Regions from separate parts of the Pedobacter sp. G11 genome, predicted to be linked through region 3. Evidence: riboswitches for the same ligand, from Rfam matches in the RefSeq annotation. Region 3 holds a riboswitch; each other region holds the start of a gene.

Region 1 (3,288 bases), 300 kb from region 3:
CAGAACAAAGAAGATCATCCCGATCGACCAATATACGAACAGGATGATATTGCAAAATAGTTAGGGTTGAGATATTAAAGAGGAAATAGCACTGCGCTACAGATTGGTTTGTTTCAGCAATCCATCAATTTCCGCATTGAATGCGCTTACAAAATCAGTGTAATATTTTCCTGTTGCGGGTCCGCTGTAACCGGTATGGATTTGCGCAACCTCGCCTTTTTTATTGATGATGATCATCGTTGGGAAGGATAAGAAATTATTCAGACCCGGAAGTGACTCGGCAACTTGCTTTTTATCAGGTTTACCTGCAATTACCTGGTCATATTGAATGTCGAACTTATCACGAAATCTGCCTAATGCCTTTTTTACATAAGCTGAATCAAGCTGGCGCTCGTAGTGGATACCAACAACCTCTACGCCACGGTTACGGTTTTCCTTATACCAAGGCGAAATGAATGATGCCTCATCCACACAATTAGGGCACCAGGTGCCGGTAATGGTTAATATCACGACCTTGTTCTTAAATTTATCATCCGTTAATGAAATTTTCTTGCCATCTACATCGGGGAGAGAGAAGTTCAGCGTTTTATAGCCCTCTTTCAAAAAGGTTAATTTGGTAGCATCGGGGAGGGCCGCATTCTCGTTTTGTTTTCCGGTGAATGGCGTATTTCCTCTTGCACTAACTGCTTCTCCCTGAATTATTCCATCTTTTGAGAATGTACCCTTATAGTAAGATGGGCTGGAACCTATAAAACCCGAAAGGTAAAATTGATTTCCATCTACACTGCCTTCAAGATAGCGGGAATCGCCGGTGATGCGGAGAAATGTACCTGTAATTTTATTTCCTACCTGTTTGAAAAGTCCGACCGCATTTTCATTTTTGCCATCTTGTGATTTAAATACAATGTCATACTTTCCGGAAAAATCCGCATCAGGTGTTTGATCATTTGTTTTGAAACGATATTGATTCGCTTTGCTGGCTGATAGCGGAAGTGCTTTGCCAGATCCATCTTGTTTTTTCAATACACCCACAAGCGAATCCTTCTGGATTTTAAACGCCAGCACATTGTCGAACTGATCGAGGTTAATCCATAATGAATCATTTTTCTGTTTTACAAATCCGCCGTCGAAGCTTTCATCGGCATTTAAAAAACTGAGGTAGGGTTGCCCGTTTTTATTTTTGATTTCAAAATTGAAAGGAACCTCAACGCCAGGCTTTAGGTTAAAAACACCTCTCCAAATTCCACTCGCCTGAAAGGTGTTTTGGAGCTTTAGGTTTTTTGTGTATGTTTTAATCTTTGTTTGGGCGGCAACTTTTTGGGTTAACAATCCGGCTATTAGTATTGCAATATATTTTATTTTCATGGGATGATGTTCAATTGAGAAAGCAAATGTAGACATGATTTTGGCTAAGAAAAAATATTTCAATAAAATCTATAGAATTTGTAGACATTATGATTTTTATATTATCTTTGCGCCAGTTATTTTAAAATACTTATCAAGAAAGGTGGAGGGAATGGCCCTGTGAAACCTTAGCAACCAGCCCTCAGGGTATGGTGCTAATTCCATCCCAGAGTTGTTTGGGGTAGTTAAGTCAGTTGAAGGCCAAATCATTAATCATATATGAGAGCACTCCTGATTTACAGGAGTGCTTTTTTTGTAGGCTGATTTTCCACAATTGATAAGTATTGATCTATCAGAAAAAATAAATGAAAAAGACTAACGAGCAAAAATTTACCCAGTTCAACAATTTTAACATGTATTGGCGAGGCCGAATGTGTAAGGGTATGTGTTTGAATTAAATTCATCATATACCATCTCCAACTAAAATTATCAATATCAAGGTGTTTAAAAAAATCGCTAAAAGCGGGGTGGAATTGCTTTGCCTAAATTTTTCACATCAGTTTTAACTAATCATCAATTTAACCTATTATGTTTAAAAAAATTAAGCTACCAGCAATACTATTTTTGCTATTGCTTTCACCATTCGTTCGAGCACAAAATCTTGCAATTTCGGGCACGGTAAAAAGTTCATCAGGAGAAACGCTGCCTGGCGTATCTATTTTTGTAAAAGGTACTAAACAAGCGGTAACGAGTAACGGAACAGGAAATTTTTCCATTACTGTTGCGGGCAAAAGCACGTTGGTATTTTCCTATATCGGCTTTGCCACGAAAGAGGTAGAGGTATCAGAAAATAATAAAGTGCTGGATGTGGTTTTAAATGACGGCGATAATGCATTAGATGAGGTAGTCGTTACCGCATTAGGCATATCCCGACAAAAGAAATCTCTGGGTTATGCGGTTCAGGAGCTCAAGGGGGAGAGCTTGACAGAAGCCAGGGAAAGCAATCTGGTAAATGCACTGGCAGGAAAAGTTGCCGGTGTTCGCGTAACCAATAGCCAGGGCGATATGGGGTCTTCCCGGGTGGTTATTCGTGGTGAAACTTCCATTTCAGGAAATAACCAGCCGCTTTTTGTAGTGGATGGGATTCCTGTGGATAACTCACAACTCAATTCAGCTGGCGCAAGAGATTATGCAAACACCATTTCGGATATCAATCCAAATGATATCGAATCGATCAGTGTGCTTAAAGGACCAAATGCTGCTGCATTGTATGGATCGAGAGCGGCGGCTGGAGTTATTATTATTAAAACCAAATCGGGAAAATCAAAAAAGGGCTTAGGGGTTACTTTTAATTCTAACGGGGTTATTGAAAGTTTACTTACCCTCCCGAAATATCAGGATGTTTTTGGTCAGGGATCTGAAGGTAAATTCAGCTATGTAGACGGTAAAGGTGCTGGTACAAATGATGGCGTGGATGAAAGCTGGGGCCCGAGAATGGATGGCAGATTGATTCCTCAGTTTTTTTCTAAAGGGGTGGCTGTTCCATTTGTAGCCAATCCTGATAATGTGCGTGATTTTTTTGAAACCGGTTATTCGCTTTCGAATGGTATTGCTGTTGAAGATGCCGGAGAGAAATTCGATTATCGCTTATCTTATAATAATCTAAAACAGGTTGGGGTAGTGCCAAATTCTGGGCAAGACAAAAATTCATTCGCTTTAAATACTACGTTAAGGATTACACCAAAATTAACCCTTACGGCCAATGCAAATTACAGTAAACTAGGTTCAGACAATTTGCCTGGAACGGGTGGTTCACGGTCGACAAGCACCATGCTTCAGTTTACCTGGTTTGGAAGGCAGGTTGATATCAACCAACTGAAAAACTATCTCGACGAGAACGGGAATACTTTCAACTGGAACAACAGCTATTATAGTAATCCATAC
Region 2 (3,288 bases), 1.8 Mb from region 3:
GTTGAGGCTGGACAGCATGGCGTTAAAAGCTAAGGTAATACGTTTAAGTCTGGGTGCAGATAAAAACCTTCGCAATACTAAAGTTTGGATAAATACACATTTAACTTTTAACCTGCAACTTTAAACTTAAAATGCACGAAATCGAGCCTTATTACCAGTGGAGAGATGATTATGTTTCGGCAGAAGATGAGCGCTCACCTTTTTATAATACCGAATATTCAGAAATTTATTTCGATAAGCAGATCTACAATTTTTTGCTACATCCCCAATGGGATGAATTTGGATCGAATACGCTTTACATGAAAGTGTTATATGCAGATTACGATCGAAGTTATGCAATAATTGAGTTCATAGGGGAGTGGAACGATGCGATCAATAATGATATCATGTTGTTGAAACGTGATATTCTGGAGCTGATGATGGACGAGGGCATTAATAAATTTATTCTGATTGGAGAAAATGTATTGAATTTTCATGCTTCTGATGATAGCTACTATGAGGAATGGTTTCAGGAAGTTGAAGATGGCTGGATCGTGGGCGTTAACTTTCAGGAACATGTAATTGCTGAGTTCAGGGATAATAATATTGATTACTATATCAATTTTGGTGGCGCATTTGATAATTTACCCTGGCGAACCTTAAAACCCTTACAGTTCTTTAAGAAAGTTGAAGAACTGCTGACAAAAAGATTGAACTAAATTGTTATTTTTAAAATCATTTAAATACACAAATTAAAAAATGGAACAACAAAATTATAATTATCAAACCAATAGTGTTTTCGTACAGGAAAGTTCTGTGTCGAAGAAATTTTTTGCGAACGTCTTTTTGTGGATGTTTGTGGCTTTAACATTATCTACCTTATCGGCCTTTTATATTTCAAATACTGAATCGGCACTTAGGGCATTAATCAACTTCGAAACTGGTCAAAGAACAGGTTTAGGTTATGTAGCCATGTTTGCTCCACTTGGTTTAGTATTGGTTATGGGCGCTGGTTTTTCAAGATTGTCTTATGCTGCATTGCTGGGTGTTTTTGCACTTTTTTCAGTTCTGCTTGGCGTAAGCTTAAGTTTTATCTTACTAATTTATACTGGTACGTCAATTATAACCTGTTTTGCAGCAGCAGCTGGTATTTTTGGTATTATGGCCGTAATGGGTTATACCACTAACATTGACTTAAGTAAATTCGGGCCGATTTTAATGGTAGGTGTTGCCGGATTATTCATTGCAAGTATTGCTAACATGTTTATCAAAAGTGAACAATTTAGTTTGGTAATGGCTTTCATTGGTATTGCCGTTTTCACTGCTTTAACCGCTTATGATGTTCAAAAAATCAAAAGAATTGGTCAAGGTTTAGAAGAAAGTGGCGAAGCAATTCCATCAGCTGATACCAAAAAGTTGGCTATCATGGCTGCTTTAAATCTTTATTTAGATTTTATCAATATCTTCCTTTTCCTACTACGTATCTTCGGAAGCAGAAAATAATCTGGTAAAAATCTGATCCATCAGATTACAATTTTTAATTCAATACAAAACAATATTCTTAAGGCCGTGCAGTTTTGCATGGCCTTTGTAATTTTATTTGGCTACGGGCTGATAATTTTTGGAATTGATGTTGCTTTGTTGCATTTTTGTATGCTTATTAAGAAAGACGGAGGGATTAGACCCAACGAAGTCTTAGCAACCTGTGCCAACAAGGTGCTACATTCTAATCTCAGCAGTGGCGAGAGCAGATAAGTTTTAGTGGTAATTTACACGCCAACTTTTAAGATAAGCCTTTTTAAGTATCAGGTATTAAGTATCAAATATCATGACATGGTAGTCTGATGTTTTTTGCCCATTACCTGCAGTTGGGTCGATGTTAAGAATCTTTATACTCGATACTAACTACTTGCTACTAGAAACAACAAATGGGTATAAGAGAAGAATTAGAAAAACGTATTTTAGTAATCGATGGTGCGATGGGTACCATGATTCAGCGTTATACTTTAACCGAAGAAGATTTTAGAGGGGAAAGATTTAAAAATCATCCTTGTGATGTAAAAGGCAATAATGACTTGCTTAACATTACACGGCCTGATATTATTAAAGCCATACATCTTGAATATTTAACGGCAGGTGCCGATATTATAGAAACCAACACTTTCAGTACACAAAGAATCTCGATGGCTGACTACCAGATGGAAGATCTTTCGTATGAAATGAGTTATGAAGGTGCCCGTGTGGCCAAAGAGGCTGCTAATGAATTTATGGCCGCTAATCCTGATCGTAAATGTTTCGTAGCAGGTGCAATTGGCCCAACCAACCGTACGCTCTCCATGTCTCCAAATGTAAACGACCCAGGTTTTAGGGCGGTTTATTTTGATGAACTGGAATCTGCCTATTATGAGCAAGTTCGCGGCTTGGTAGATGGTGGTTCGGATGTTCTTTTAATTGAAACTATTTTTGATACGCTAAATGCTAAGGTGGCCATTGTAGCGATAAAAAAATACGAAGAAGTTATTGGGCGTAAACTGGAAATCATGATTTCAGGAACCATTACCGATGCTTCTGGAAGAACTTTGTCCGGACAAACTGCTGAAGCTTTTTTAAACTCCGTGATGCATGCCAAGCCTTTAAGCATTGGTTTTAACTGCGCTTTGGGAGCAAAAGAAATGCGTCCGCACATTGAAGAACTGGCGAATAAAGCTGGTTGTTACGTTTCAGCCTATCCAAATGCGGGTTTGCCAAATGAGTTTGGTGCTTATGATGAGCAACCGCATGAAACAGCACATTTGGTAGATGATTTTATTCAATCCGGATTTGTAAATATTGTTGGCGGTTGTTGTGGAACTACGCCAGATCACATTGGTTGTATTGCTAAAAACGCTAAAAAAGCATCTCCCAGAAAATTGCCTGTTATCGAACCTTTTATGCGTTTAAGTGGTTTAGAGCCAGTTACGATAAAACCAGATAGCATATTTGTAAATGTTGGAGAAAGAACGAATATTACAGGTTCTCCAAAGTTTTCTAAATTAATATTGGGCGGCGATTACGAAGCCGCTTTGGCCGTTGCTTTGCAACAGGTAGAAGGTGGGGCACAGGTTATCGATGTGAATATGGATGAAGGTATGCTTGATTCAGAAGCTGCCATGACCAAATTCTTAAACCTTATTGCTTCCGAACCGGATATTGCCAAGTTGCCGATCATGGTCGATTCATCGAAATGGTCGGTTATTGAAAATGGTTTAAAATGTTTACAGGGCAAGGGAATTGTAAATTCAATTTCGCTTAAAGAAGGAGAAGAAAAAT
Region 3 (3,288 bases):
CAGCTTTTAACCATTTTTAATGAAACACTCGAATTTGATTTTGTTGATCAAACAGACCTGGATTTAATCAAATCGAGTATAAAACCAAACACTCAATTAATCTGGATTGAAACACCATCAAACCCTTTACTAAAGGTTACCGATATTGAAGAAATTGGGAAAATAGCGAAACAAAACAATATTACATTTGCTTGCGATAGCACCTTTGCCTCTCCTATTTTACAAAACCCGATCTTGCTTGGTGCTGATATAGTGATGCACAGCAGTACAAAATATTTGGGTGGTCATAGTGATGTTCTTGGTGGCATTTTAGTGACCGCTAAAAAGGATGAACTTTGGGAAAGAGTTAAAAATATTCAACAAACAGGTGGAGCGGTTCCATCACCGTTCGATTGTTATTTACTTTGCAGAAGTATAAAAACCCTGGCTTACCGCATGAAGGGCCATTGCGAAAATGGGAAATTAGTTGCCCAGTATTTAGTTAATCATCCGAAAGTTGAGGCCGTTTTTTTTCCTGGATTAGCAACACACCCGCAACACGAAATTGCTAAAAAGCAAATGAAAGATTTCGGTGGAATGATGTCTTTCCTGGTTAAAGGTGATGTGGAGGAGACCAGCAGAGTGGTAAATAGCGTCAAATTATTTGCCCAGGCAACCAGTTTAGGCGGTGTAGAAAGTTTAATTGAGCACCGTTATTCGGTTGAAGGACCTGATAGTAAGACACCTAAAAACTTGCTGAGGATTTCTGTCGGCTTGGAGCATGTTGATGATATTATTGCTGACTTAGAACAGGCACTTAAGTAAATGGTAAAAAGTTTTTCCCAATAGACACACCAGTGCGAGGCAGGAAGCAATCTTACAATGAAGGTTATAACAAAACAATCTTTGTTTTTTAACCCGATTACAGCGATAGTTCCCGATTTTTCATCGGGGCTATAGCAAAAAGCGAGACTGAGAATTCCCAAGTTACAATCCCGCTCATATTCAAGCCTATTCAGCGTACAAGCAGTACAAATTCGTAATATCATTTCGATTCCTTTCCGCTTTCTTTTAATAGATTCGAATAGGTTGTACTAGTTTTAAATTATTAAAATGCTTCCCAAAAAAAATGGCAATTGCATTGGGTTTACTATAAACTTTTCATACTTACGATGGAAATTTCATTACTAGCTTACCATTCTAAAGCAAAAAATCAAAATTTAATTTTGTTGTTTGAAATTTAATTCAGACATTTGAAATATTATTTGGTAATTCACTAAATAAAAGTCAATCTTAATCGGATTGATTTATAAAGAAGTGGCGAGAGACAGGCTCCGCGACCCACTGGCAACCCTCAGAGAGAGAAGGTGCCAATTCCTGACCGGATGACATGGTGTTATCTGGAGATATAAATTATAACTGATGAATACGTTAAATTTTCCATCGCAAAGCGAGCCTAACTCAATCTTCAAAAAGATAGAAACTTCTTCTATTTCATTGATTTGTTGTGATATGCAGGCGATTACTTGTATGTGCTGTTGCATACAATAATTTAAAAATCTTCCTCTTTTGTTGCCTTTTCAAATTGGAAGGTCCTGATCGATCAGGATACGCCATTAATCAGACGATCAAAATATTATGGTTTTATTATCCGATTTTGATCACCCAAGCATTTAAATATTCACACCATTAATCACATTAGAAAATGTCAACATCATATAAATTTGAAACTTTGCAATTACATGCTGGCCAGGAAATTGATCCAACAACAGGTTCAAGGGCTGTGCCGATTTACCAAACTACATCTTATGGTTTTAATAGTGCAGAGCATGGTGCAAATTTATTTGCATTAAAAGAATTCGGTAATATTTATACCCGGCTAATGAATCCAACGACCGATGTTTTTGAGAAAAGAATCGCAGCATTGGAAGGTGGCGTTGCAGCGTTAGCCACGGCATCAGGTCAGGCGGCACAGTTCATCGCATTGCATAACATTCTTGAGGCCGGCGACAGTATTGTTTCATCAACCCATATTTATGGCGGAACTTACAACCAGTTTAAAGTAGCCTTTAAACGTTTAGGCATTCATGTTGATTTTGCAAATCCTGATGTGCCAGAAGAATTTGAGCAAAAAATTACAGACAAAACCAAAGCCATCTATTTAGAAACGATTGGTAACCCTGCTTTTAGCATTCCTGATTTTGAAAAAATCGCTGCAATTGCCAAGAAATACGATATCCCATTTATTGTTGATAATACTTTCGGTGCCGGTGGATATTTATTTAAGCCACTTGAGCATGGTGCCAACATTGTAGTAGAATCGGCCACAAAGTGGATTGGCGGCCATGGTACCAGCATTGGCGGTGTAATTGTTGATGGTGGTAACTATAACTGGGGCAACGGGAAATTTCCGCAGTTTAGCGAACCATCTGAAGGTTATCACGGATTGATTTTTAATGATGTTTTTGGTATTGGCGGACCATTTGGTAACATACAATTTATTATTCGGGCCCGTGTAGAAGGTTTAAGAGATTTGGGTCCTGCCCTTTCGCCCTTTAATTCATTTCTATTATTACAAGGCTTAGAAACATTATCACTTCGGGTGCAACGTCATGTAGACAATGCTTTGGAATTGGCGACATGGTTAGAAAATCATCCATTGGTTAAAGAAGTGCATTACCCAGGCCTGGCGAGCAGTAAATACAATAACCTGGCAAAAAAATATTTAAGCAACGGTTTCGGTGGTGTTTTATCTTTTGAGTTAAACGGTACGAAAGAAAATGCTACACAAGTTATCGATCATTTAAAACTGGTTACTCACCTGGCAAATGTTGGCGACGCCAAAACGCTGATTATTCAGCCATCGGCCACTACGCACCAGCAGCTGAGCGAAGCCGAACAATTGGCGGCAGGCGTAAAACCAAATGCATTGCGGGTATCGGTTGGCATTGAGCATATCGATGATATTAAAGCAGATTTTGAGCAGGCATTTTCTGCTATCGGAACTCACGCAACTGCAGAAAGTTTACAAGCTTAAAAGCCAGATTTTAGTTACGACAATACGATTTTATAATGAGCACAGCTTCAACATATAGTTATCCCAAACAATTTAAATTAGAAAACGGAAAAAAAATTCGCAACCTGCAAATTGCTTATCAAACCTTTGGTAAGTTAAATGCTAATAAAGATAATGTAGTTTGGGTTTGCCATGCTTTAACTGCAAATGCCGATGTTTTTGAATGGTGGGAAGGTTTGTTTGGGCCAAATGCATTATTCAACCCTCAGGAGCATTACGTTATTTGTGCAAAT

The links. Region 3 has a riboswitch for S-adenosylmethionine ahead of EA772_RS17745 (O-acetylhomoserine aminocarboxypropyltransferase/cysteine synthase family protein). Riboswitches for the same ligand answer to the same signal wherever they lie in the genome.
Region 1: another riboswitch for S-adenosylmethionine. It lies ahead of EA772_RS16430 (SusC/RagA family TonB-linked outer membrane protein); the one in region 3 lies ahead of EA772_RS17745 (O-acetylhomoserine aminocarboxypropyltransferase/cysteine synthase family protein).
Region 2: another riboswitch for S-adenosylmethionine. It lies ahead of metH (methionine synthase); the one in region 3 lies ahead of EA772_RS17745 (O-acetylhomoserine aminocarboxypropyltransferase/cysteine synthase family protein).

What each region holds. Positions count from the first base shown of each region.
Region 1 covers NZ_CP034190.1:3,807,450-3,810,737, forward strand. Annotated here, with positions in the region: gene EA772_RS16425 (peroxiredoxin) at 97-1,401, opposite strand; SAM riboswitch class I at 1,493-1,596, shown strand; gene EA772_RS16430 (SusC/RagA family TonB-linked outer membrane protein) at 1,933-3,288, shown strand, end outside.
Region 2 covers NZ_CP034190.1:829,030-832,317, reverse strand. Annotated here, with positions in the region: gene murQ (N-acetylmuramic acid 6-phosphate etherase) at 1-33, shown strand, start outside; gene EA772_RS03575 (hypothetical protein) at 132-698, shown strand; gene EA772_RS03570 (Bax inhibitor-1/YccA family protein) at 739-1,482, shown strand; SAM riboswitch class I at 1,634-1,737, shown strand; gene metH (methionine synthase) at 1,908-3,288, shown strand, end outside.
Region 3 covers NZ_CP034190.1:4,111,768-4,115,055, reverse strand. Annotated here, with positions in the region: gene EA772_RS17750 (PLP-dependent aspartate aminotransferase family protein) at 1-804, shown strand, start outside; SAM riboswitch class I at 1,284-1,394, shown strand; gene EA772_RS17745 (O-acetylhomoserine aminocarboxypropyltransferase/cysteine synthase family protein) at 1,685-3,016, shown strand; gene metX (homoserine O-acetyltransferase) at 3,052-3,288, shown strand, end outside.